DNA from 3 places in the Mesorhizobium sp. M0074 genome. Region 1 is predicted to be linked to each of the others. Evidence: predicted binding sites of a transcription regulator. Region 1 holds the regulator's gene; each other region holds the start of a gene.

Region 1 (3,277 bases):
GCAGCAGCGGCTCTGTATCGCCCGCACCGTGGCCGTGAAGCCGGAAGTCATTCTGCTCGACGAACCGGCTTCGGCCCTCGACCCGCTGTCGACTGCCAAGATCGAGGAACTGATCGACGAATTGCAAGCCGACTATACGATCGTCATCGTCACCCACAACATGCAGCAGGCGGCGCGCGTGTCGCGCCAGACCGCCTTCATGTATCTGGGTGAACTGGTCGAGTTCGACCGGACCGAGAAGATCTTCACGTCGCCCCGCGAGAAGCGCACGCAGGACTACATCACTGGCCGCTTCGGCTGAGCCGTTCCGATCATGCATATGAGGACAGGACCATGGGCGAACACACAGTCGCTTCTTTCGACGAGGATCTCGAGCAGATCAGCAAGCTGATCCGCGACATGGCCGACCTCGCCGGTTCGATGGTCGGCGGGGCGACCAAGGCCCTGTTGAATTCCGACAACGTGCTGGCGCAACGCGTCGTTTCCGACGACGCCATCATGGATGCGCGTCAACGCGAACTGGACGACCGCGCCATCACCCTGATCGCCAAACGCCAGCCGATGGCCCACGATCTTCGCCATGTGGTCGGAGCGATCCGCATGGCGGGCGACCTCGAACGCATCGGCGACCTTGCCAAGAATATCGCCAAGCGCGTGAGTGCGGTCGGCCTCAGCGCCACGCCGCGGGACCTGTCGCATTCCATCGACGCGATGGCGCAGCTGGTTCTCATCCAGGTGCAGGGTGTCATCGAGGAATATGCTGCAGGCGATGCGGCCGCGTTGGCCAAGCTGCGTGCCGCCGACGAGCGCATCGACGTCAAATACACGTCCGTGTTCCGCGAGCTGTTGACCTACATGATGGAAGATCCGCGCAACATCACCGCTTGCACGCACCTGCTGTTCTGCGCCAAGAATCTGGAGCGGATCGGCGACCATGTCACCAACATCGCCGAAAATGCGTATTATGTGCTGACCGGCGAGCAATTGCCGGTCAATCGTCCGAAGCAGGACGAAACGACAATGTCCGCACCGGTGACATGATGGGGGTGCCCAGCCGATGATCGCACCACGCATAATGGTGGTGGAGGACGAGGAGCCATTGGGTGTGCTGCTCCGCTACAATCTCGAATCCGAAGGCTACCAGGTCGAGGTGGTGACACGCGGCGACGAAGCCGAGATCCGTTTGCAGGAGAATGTGCCCGACCTTTTGGTGCTCGACTGGATGATACCAGCGGTTTCCGGCATCGAGCTCTGTCGTCGGTTGCGGGCGCGCCCCGAAACCGAGCGGCTGCCGATCATCATGCTGACCGCGCGCGGCGAGGAGAGCGACCGGGTGCGCGGGCTTTCGACCGGCGCCGACGACTATCTGGTCAAACCGTTTTCGACACCGGAATTCATGGCCAGGGTCAAGGCGCTGCTGCGGCGCGCCAAGCCGGAAGTGCTGTCCAGCGTGCTGAAGGTCGGCGACATCGTGCTCGATCGCGAATCGCACAGGGTCTATCGCAAGAAGAGCGAAATCAGGCTCGGGCCGACCGAATTCCGGCTGCTCGAGTTCATGATGCGGCATCCGGGCCGTGTCTTCTCGCGCAGCCAGTTACTCGATAATGTCTGGGGCGAGACAATCTACATCGACGAACGCACCGTCGACGTGCATGTCGGGCGGCTGCGCAAAGCCGTCAACAACGGCCGGATGCCGGATGTCATCCGCACCATCCGCGGTGCCGGCTATGCGATCAGGGAAGATTGACCCGCCTGGTCAGGCTACGTTCTTTCTGACGCTGGGCCTCATTTGCGCGCCCGGCGCGAAAATCTCCTGGTCGACGAAGCTTAGCGCCCGCATCGCGCAGCCTTCGCGGATCAGCGGCAATTCGTTCGGCTCTGTATCGAAGGAGATCGAGTCCGAATGCTGGCCGCCGGCGGTCTGGGCGATTGCCTTCCGCAAGGCCGGCTCGATCAGATCGAAGGCGGCGGCACTGGCGCCGACCATCGCGACCGGTGCCGGATCGATCAGCGCGAACAGCGAGCCGAGACCGAAACCCAGCGCTTCGCCGGCCTTGCGGTAGGCCTCGCGTTCCGGCCCATCTTTCTCGCGCGCCCGGGCCGCCAGTGCTCGCATGTCGGCGTCGCTGACGTCGGCGATCGGTTCGCTTTCTTCGCTCATCTGCCTGGCGTTGCGCCAGATGGCGTAGTTGCCGGCATAGGCCTCGATGCAGCCGCGCCGCCCGCAACGGCAGAGCGCGCCGCCCGGACGATGGATCATGTGGCCAAATTCGCCACCCGAGGAATGCGTCCCGGTGAACAGTTCGCCCTTCAGCACCAGCCCCATGCCGATGCCATGCGAAAGCAGGATGGCGATGAAGTCGTCGCGATAGCGATCCGGATTGCGCCAGCGCAAAGCCACCGCCATCATGTTGCAGTCGTTCTCCACCGTTGCCGGGATGCCGAATTCGTCCTCCAGCATGTCGGCAAAGGCGATGTCGGTCTGCGGCGTGATCGGCGACCACAGCATGGCGCGTGCAGGGGAGTCGGTAATGCCCTGAATCGCCAGGGCGATGCGGGCGACACTGCGGACGTCAAGGTCTGGATCCTGCAGCCGGCGCCGGACGATGGCCATGCATTCACGGATCAGCTCGTCGCGCGGCATGGTCAGCGTGTCCAGCCGGCGCTGTTCCTCGGCGACCACCTGTCCCGTATAGTCGATAATGGCGGCCGACAGGAAATTCAGCGACAACACCACGGTCAGCACCGCCGCCGCTTCCGGGTTGAGGGCGAGGCCGACCTGCGGACGACCGCGTTTCAACGAAACGGGCTCACTTGCCTTGCTCTCGGCGAGGATGCCTTCCCGTATCAGGTCGGAAGAGATCGCCGATATGGTCGAATGACTGAGGCCGGTAGTAGCTGCGATCTCAGTACGCGATGGCTGGCCGGCCCGGCGCACCGCCGAGATCACCATCGCCCGGTTGCGCCGGCGCAAATCGTCATGGCGGATTCCGACCGACATTGTTTTGCTTTCCTCCCGGTTGCCGCGGCCGCTCATGAACCGGAAGCCGTCGGTAATGTCCGACAAATAGTGTCGGACGCAGGCAAATAGTGTCAGATGCAGGTGGCGCTGTCATCGTTTATTCCGACGCTCGAAAAAACTCGCAGAGTCATCAAAATCCATCAGAATCGATGTTGACAGCAGCCGGAGATCGGGCCAGTATTTTTTCGAGGCTCGAAAAAATTAGAGCTTCTAAGCTGGTCTTTGAGCCAATTGGTCACGCCGTACGCGGCGCAG
Region 2 (3,277 bases), on a different contig from region 1:
TGCCGAACACGGCGACCTTGTCCTGCAGCCCGGCAGCCTTGACCGCCTCGACGATGCCCAGCGCCATGCCGTCATTGTTGGCATAGAAGCCGATCAGGTCGGGGTGCTGCTGCAGGATGTTGGTGGCAGCGTCGTAGGAGGTCTGGCGATCCCAGTTGCCGGGGACGCTGGCGACGACCTCGAACTTGCCGGCCTCGGTGACCGTGGTCTTGAAACCGTCGGTACGCTGGACGGCGGCGTAGACGCCGGCCTGGCCTTCGACGATGGCGACCTTGCCGCCGTCCGGCCGATTCTTGATGAACCATTTGGCGACGCGCACGCCGTTGTCGCGCTGGACATTGCCGACATAGTGCTCGGCCTGCGGGATGACCGCGTCGTTGACGTTGACCACCGGCACATTGGCGGCCTTGGCCTGTTCCATGATCGGCTGCAGGTTGGAGTCGGTCTGCGGCGAAACGAGCAGCACGTTGTAGCCTTGCGTGACCAGGCCTTCGGCGATGGTGAGCTGGCCGAGCTGGTCGCCCTCGCTCTGCGCCGCCTGGTAGACCACGGGCACGCCGGTGCGGTCGCCGAACGATTTGTAGCCCTCTCCCAGCGAACGCCAGTATTCGTTGGTCAGCGTCTTGGAGACCGCACCCGCCTTGGTGCCCTCGGGCAGCTTGGGGAAAGCCCCGAACTTGGCCTCGACCTGCGACCAGTCGATGCGATCCTTCTCGGTGTCGGAATTGAGCGGCGCGAGGTCCGCGGAAAACGACGAGCCTATAGACAGCGCCATCAGGGCAGCGGTGGCGGTGGCAAGCAGAAATTTCATGGTCTTTCCTCCCTGGTTGAAAACGGCGATGGCGCCGGAGCTTCAGCTGTCCGGCCCGAGCATGGCTTCCTGGATGATGGCCTGCGAGGCGACCGCGTCCTGACGGTCGACGGCAGTGGACAGGCGATTGTCCTTTTCCAGCCGATCGACGACGCGCAGCATGCGCTTGACAGTCGCGATGTTGACTTCGCATTCGTGGACCGGGTCGAGCCCGGTCATGTCGGGGAACGTGTCGAAGTAGATGGCGCCGGCATAGCCGTCTCGACGGATCTGCCTGAGCAGCTCGATCGTCTGCAGCGTATGCACGGCCCCGACCATCAAGCCGTCGTCGCGCTTGGCGTAGCCGTCGTTGAGATGCACGCCGAGCAGCTTGCTGTGTCGCGCCACCAGCGCAGCGGCGAAAGCCGGCTGCTCGTCGGCGTAGAGCACATGGGCGAAATCGAGCGTCACGCCGAGATTGGGCAGGCCGATCTCGCGGATCGCCAGCAACGTCGTCGCCGCATCGGGCATCAGGCTGTAAGAGCGCGGCTCGTTGGGTTTGTATTCAAGGCTGATCTGGCAATCGGGGTCATGCGCCGCAACTTCACGAATTCCATCGATTTCGTGTTGCCAGAGCGTCGCATAATCGGCCTGGAAAGCATAATCGAAGCCATCCTGCCCGAGCCACAGCGTCATCAGGCCGGCGCCCGCCTCGCGGATGGCGTCGATGCCGGCCTTGGTCAGGTCGATGGCTTCGCGGCGAACGGAAGGATCTGGATTGGTGAAGGCACCGAGCTTGAAAGCCGGATTGGAGTAGTAGCGCATGGCGAAACCATTGATGGAAAGCCCGATGTCGCTGAGTTTGCGCGCCATTTCCGTAGGTTTTTCGCCGACATGGTCGGGGAAGTTGAGGTCGAGATCGGTCAACTCCGCAACCTTCGCCGCACGTGCCGCCATCTGCAGCATGGACGGTTTGCCGACAAGATCGGGCCACTCGGACTGTGGCCGCGAGGCAAAGGAATTGAGGCGGGTGGCGAAACGACAGGCAGTCATCGGGGACCTTTCATTGTCATAACTTTACATAATAACGATTATTTGTAAAGCTGTTAATTGCTCGCTCGGCGACGACGAGTTCGCCATACCCAGGCCAGTTGCAACCACGGGGGACAAGCAAGCGCGGCACTGTCACGCAAGTATCATGTTCGCGTCCTAGATCGCTTCTCCGAAGGCTTTCGCGGCATCCTTGATGCGACGCGGCGCTTTTTCGGGCCCCGGCAGCTTTGTCACAAAGAGGATTTCCATGAAAAACCTGCACCGAACCGCGTCCCTCGCCGTCGCGCTGGCGATGTTCACCGCCTTGACCCCGGCCTTGGCTGAAAACGCCGCAACCGTCGGCGGCGTCAGCTTCGTCAACAAGGGCATGGTCGGTGTCGGCCGCATCCCGGCCAGCCAGAAGGACAAGTTCGGCGAGACGTTTGGCTCCGGCTCAGGCATGTCGATCGACGCTGCCGGCTGGACGCATGGCGCCGATGGCTACAAGGGCTCGTTATGGCTGTTGCCGGACCGCGGCTACAATGTCGTCGGTACCACCGATTACCGCCCGCGCCTCAACACGATCGCCCTCGAGTTCGCCCCGATCGCGCCGGGTGCAGTGCCGGCCACCGGCCAGGAACAATCGGGCCTCAAGGCGACGCTTGCCGACACCATGCTTTTGACCGACGACAAGGGCGCCGACGCAACCGGCCTCGATCCGCTCAACGGCGTGCGTGCCGCGACCGACGACATGCCGATCCTGCCCGAAGCCAACGGCAAGCTCGCGCTCGATAACGAAGCGATCGCACGGCTGCCCGACGGCACGATGTTCATCTCGGACGAATACGGTCCGAACATCTACCGCTTCTCCGCCGATGGGCGTCTGATGTCGGCAACGCAGCCGCCGGCGGCGCTTGTCCCGATGCGTCACGGGACGCCAAACTTTGCTTCCAACAATCCGGGACTTGGCGCGGCAGACCCAGATCCGAAGGATCCCGAAACCGGCCGTCAGAACAACCAGGGCCTCGAAGGCATGGCGCTGACGCCGGACGGGAAGTTCCTGATTGCCGTGCTGCAGTCGGCCCCAAGGCAGGATGGCGGCGATTCCGCCTCGACGCGTCAGAACACGCGCGCGCTGGTCTACGATGCCTCGGATCCCGGCCAGCTCAAGCTCGCGCATGAATATGTCGTGCCGCTGCCGGTGTTCACCGATGCCAAGGGCAAAACCAAGATCGCCGCGCAGAGCGAAATCGTGGCGCTGTCGGACAAGACCTTCCTGATGCTGGCGCGCGACAGCGGCAATGGCCAGGGGCTGAAGGGCGACACCTCGCTCCACCGCGAGATCAGCGTCGTCGATGTGTCTGCGGCAACCGATGTCGCCGGCACAGAATTCGACAAGGACAAGCCGCTGGCGCCCAAGGGTGAGCTCGATCCATCGGTGACGCCGGCCAAGCT
Region 3 (3,277 bases), on a different contig from region 1:
CGATGCGGCTTTACAATTGACAAGGCGACTTAGGACCGCCGAGCGTCCTACGCCCACCAACCATAGAGCCAGTCGAGATCGGCGGCGAGCTTTTCGGGCGAGCGCATCGCCAGGAACAGGTTGCGGGCCATCGCCACCGGCCCGGCCGCATGCCAGGCGAGGCGGTTGATGGCGCCGCGGCGGGCGACCTGGGCGACGCGCGGCCGCCGCGCCTGTTCCCAGGCGGCAAGCGCCCCCTCAAGATCGGCTGTGGAGGCCGCAACGAAGCCGGCAAGCGTCGCCGCGTCCTCGATCGCCATCGCCGCGCCCTGTGCGGCAAACGGCGTCATCGCGTGCGCCGCATCGCCGATCAGCGCGATGCCTTCCGGCGTCGTCCATCGCCGCTGCTCGACGGTGTGGATCGGCCATGCCATCCACGGCGCCGCCTCGCTCGCCAGACGGACCAGCGCCGGCGCGGTACCGCGCATGGCGCTGGCGAGGCTGGCGGGGTTGGCATGCCCCGACCAGCCCTCGGCGATGCGCTCGCCCCCAGTGAAGGCGGCGAGGTTGAAGGCAGTGCCACGACTGACCGGATAGGCGACCATATGGAAGCCGGGATAGAGGAATGCAGTAACGCAATCGGGCGCACCGATCGCTGCAAAGGTTTGTCCGGCGGGGCTGTCGGCGGCCACCGTGGCGCGCCAGGCAAGCTCGCCCGAAAACCGGCTTCTCCGGAAATCGGCTGCGTTGCGGGCAAGCGTTTCTCGCACCGACGACCAGACGCCATCGGCGCCGATCAGCAGACAGCCAGCCTCGACCGTGGCGCCATCAGCCGATGCAGTGACGGTAACACCTTTCGATCCGGCTGCGATGTCGGTCACCCGCGCGCCGGCGATCAGATCGATACCGGGCTGCTCCGAAACTCGCTGCATCAGCGCTGACTGCAGATCCGCGCGGTGGGCAACGAGATAGGGCGCTCCCCAGCGCGTTTCGGCCGCCTGGCCAAGCGGTACGCGCGCCAGCTTGCGCAGCGTGGCGGCATCCTTGAGCACGACCGCCTCCGGCCGCACCGCCGTCGCCAGCAGCCGATCGAGTACGCCGAGCTGCCGTAGGATGCGCGTCGCGTTGGGTGAGAGCTGGATACCGGCGCCGGCAGCCTCGAGGTGCTGCGCCTGTTCGAACAGCTTTATCCGATAGCCGCGCTCGGCGAAGGCCAGTGCCGCGGTCAGCCCGGCGACGCCCGCCCCGGCGATGACCACCTGCCGGGACTGCGTTTCCTGCATCAGGTTTGTCGCGGAAGAATCAGGCGGCCTGGTCGATATAAAGGCAGCCCGGCGGCGCCGTTTCCAATGCCTTCAGCTTCGGCGAATAGCGATAGAGCGTCGAGCAATACGGGCAGACCTTTTCATTGTCGTCGCCCATGTCGAGAAATACATGGGGGTGGTCGAAAGGCGGATTGGCGCCGGTGCACATGAATTCCTTGACGCCGATGTCGATTGCCGGATAGCCCGCATCGTTCTGGAAATGGGGAATGGAACCGCCTGCCATCGTCGTCTCCTGATCTTGTCGATTGCATCTGGATCATAACCCGTCTCTTTGCAAGATCGATGAAATGAAACTGTCGCAAAAGCCTGTCAGAGGATAAGTTAAGCCGGTTAAGGCTATGGTCGTCGAACGGTGTGGGAAGAGCGGAAACCATGAACGAACTGAAGCCGGTGCAGAACGAATTCATCACCGTCGAGGCGGCGAGCCGCGAAGGCGGCAATCCCGACCGCTTCGTCAACCGGGAGTTTTCCTGGCTGCAATTCAACCGGCGCGTGCTCGAAGAGTCGCTGAACGCCAATCATCCGCTGCTCGAGCGTGTTCGCTTCCTGTCGATATCGGCCGCCAACCTCGACGAGTTCTTCATGGTCCGCGTTGCGGGTCTTGCCGGCCAGGTGCGCGAGGGCATCGTGCTGAAGAGCCCGGATGGGCGCACGCCCGAGCAGCAGCTTGAACAATTGCTGCGCGAGGTCGAGCGCCTGCAGGAGGACCAGCAGAAAAGCCTTTCGGCGCTGATGCTGCTGCTCGACAAGGAAGGCATCGAGAGCATCACCCGCGATGCGCTGAGCAAGGACGAGAAGATCTGGCTCGAGGACCATTTCCAGGAGCAGGTATTTCCGGTGCTGACGCCGCTGTCGATCGACCCGGCGCATCCGTTCCCGTTCATTCCCAATCTCGGTTTCTCGATGGCGTTGCAATTGCGCCACCGTAAGAACGGCGAGGAAATGAGCGCGCTTTTGCGCCTGCCGGTGGCGCTGAGGCGCTTCATCCGCTTGCCGGATCGCAAGCGCCATGTCCGCTTCATCCCGCTCGAGGAGGCGGTCGGCCTTTATATCGGCAAGCTGTTCCCGGGCTACGAGGTCAAGGGTTCCGGCACGTTCCGTATCATCCGCGACAGCGATATCGAGGTCGAGGAAGAGTCCGAGGATCTGGTGCGCCTGTTCGAGACGGCGCTGAAGCGCCGCCGCCGCGGCTCGGTTATCCGGATCGAATTCGACCGGCTGATGCCGCCCGAACTGCGCGACTTCGTCGCCGGCGAGCTTGGCGTTTCGGCAAGCCGGATCAGCGTGCTCACCGGTCCGCTGGCGCTCAGCCAGATCTCGGAGATCGTCGCCGTCGCCCGCGACGATCTGAAGTTCACGCCCTACAATCCGCGCTTCCCCGAGCGCATCCGCGAGCATGGCGGCGATTGTTTTGCGGCGATCCGCGAGAAGGACATCATCGTCCACCACCCCTACGAATCCTTCGACGTCGTGGTGCAGTTCCTGCGTCAGGCGATGGCCGATCCAGAAGTGGTAGCGATCAAGCAGACGCTCTATCGCACCTCCAACGACAGCCCGATCGTACGCGCTTTGGTCGACGCCGCCGAGGCCGGCAAGTCGGTGACAGCGCTGGTCGAGCTCAAGGCGCGTTTCGACGAAGAAGCCAACATCCGCTGGGCCCGCGACCTCGAGCGAGCCGGCGTCCAGGTCGTCTTCGGCTTCCTCGAACTGAAGACCCATTCGAAAATGTCGCTGGTCGTGCGGCGCGAGGATGGCAGGCTGCGCAATTACGTGCATCTCGGCACCGGCAACTACCACCCGGTCACCGCGCGCATCTACACCGACCTGTCCTTCTTCACCACCGCCCCGACGATCGCGCGCGATGTCGCCCAGCTGTTCAACTTCATCACCGGCTATGCCGAACCGGCCGAGCAGATGCGGCTGGCCATATCGCCGTTCACGCTGCGCGACCGCATCCTCAAGCACATTTCGGA

The links. Region 1 encodes PhoB, which activates phosphate uptake and scavenging genes when phosphate is short. Its sites were predicted from a motif close to TGTCATNNANCTGTCAT; they were not measured.
Region 2: a site for PhoB is predicted at 1,974-1,990, ahead of NKJ73_RS18045 (esterase-like activity of phytase family protein). Genes of this name have one in related genera too.
Region 3: a site for PhoB is predicted at 1,588-1,604, ahead of NKJ73_RS13435 (RNA degradosome polyphosphate kinase). Genes of this name have one in related genera too.

What each region holds. Positions count from the first base shown of each region.
Region 1 covers NZ_JAMYUM010000028.1:15,656-18,932, reverse strand. Annotated here, with positions in the region: gene pstB (phosphate ABC transporter ATP-binding protein PstB) at 1-301, shown strand, start outside; gene phoU (phosphate signaling complex protein PhoU) at 334-1,041, shown strand; gene phoB (phosphate regulon transcriptional regulator PhoB) at 1,058-1,747, shown strand; gene NKJ73_RS29110 (ROK family protein) at 1,757-3,001, opposite strand.
Region 2 covers NZ_JAMYUM010000012.1:135,669-138,945, forward strand. Annotated here, with positions in the region: gene NKJ73_RS18035 (sugar ABC transporter substrate-binding protein) at 1-811, opposite strand, end outside; gene NKJ73_RS18040 (TIM barrel protein) at 854-1,843, opposite strand; gene NKJ73_RS18045 (esterase-like activity of phytase family protein) at 2,091-3,277, shown strand, end outside.
Region 3 covers NZ_JAMYUM010000008.1:135,776-139,052, forward strand. Annotated here, with positions in the region: gene NKJ73_RS13420 (TIGR02117 family protein) at 1-20, shown strand, start outside; gene NKJ73_RS13425 (FAD-dependent monooxygenase) at 48-1,262, opposite strand; gene NKJ73_RS13430 (zinc-finger domain-containing protein) at 1,282-1,527, opposite strand; gene NKJ73_RS13435 (RNA degradosome polyphosphate kinase) at 1,677-3,277, shown strand, end outside.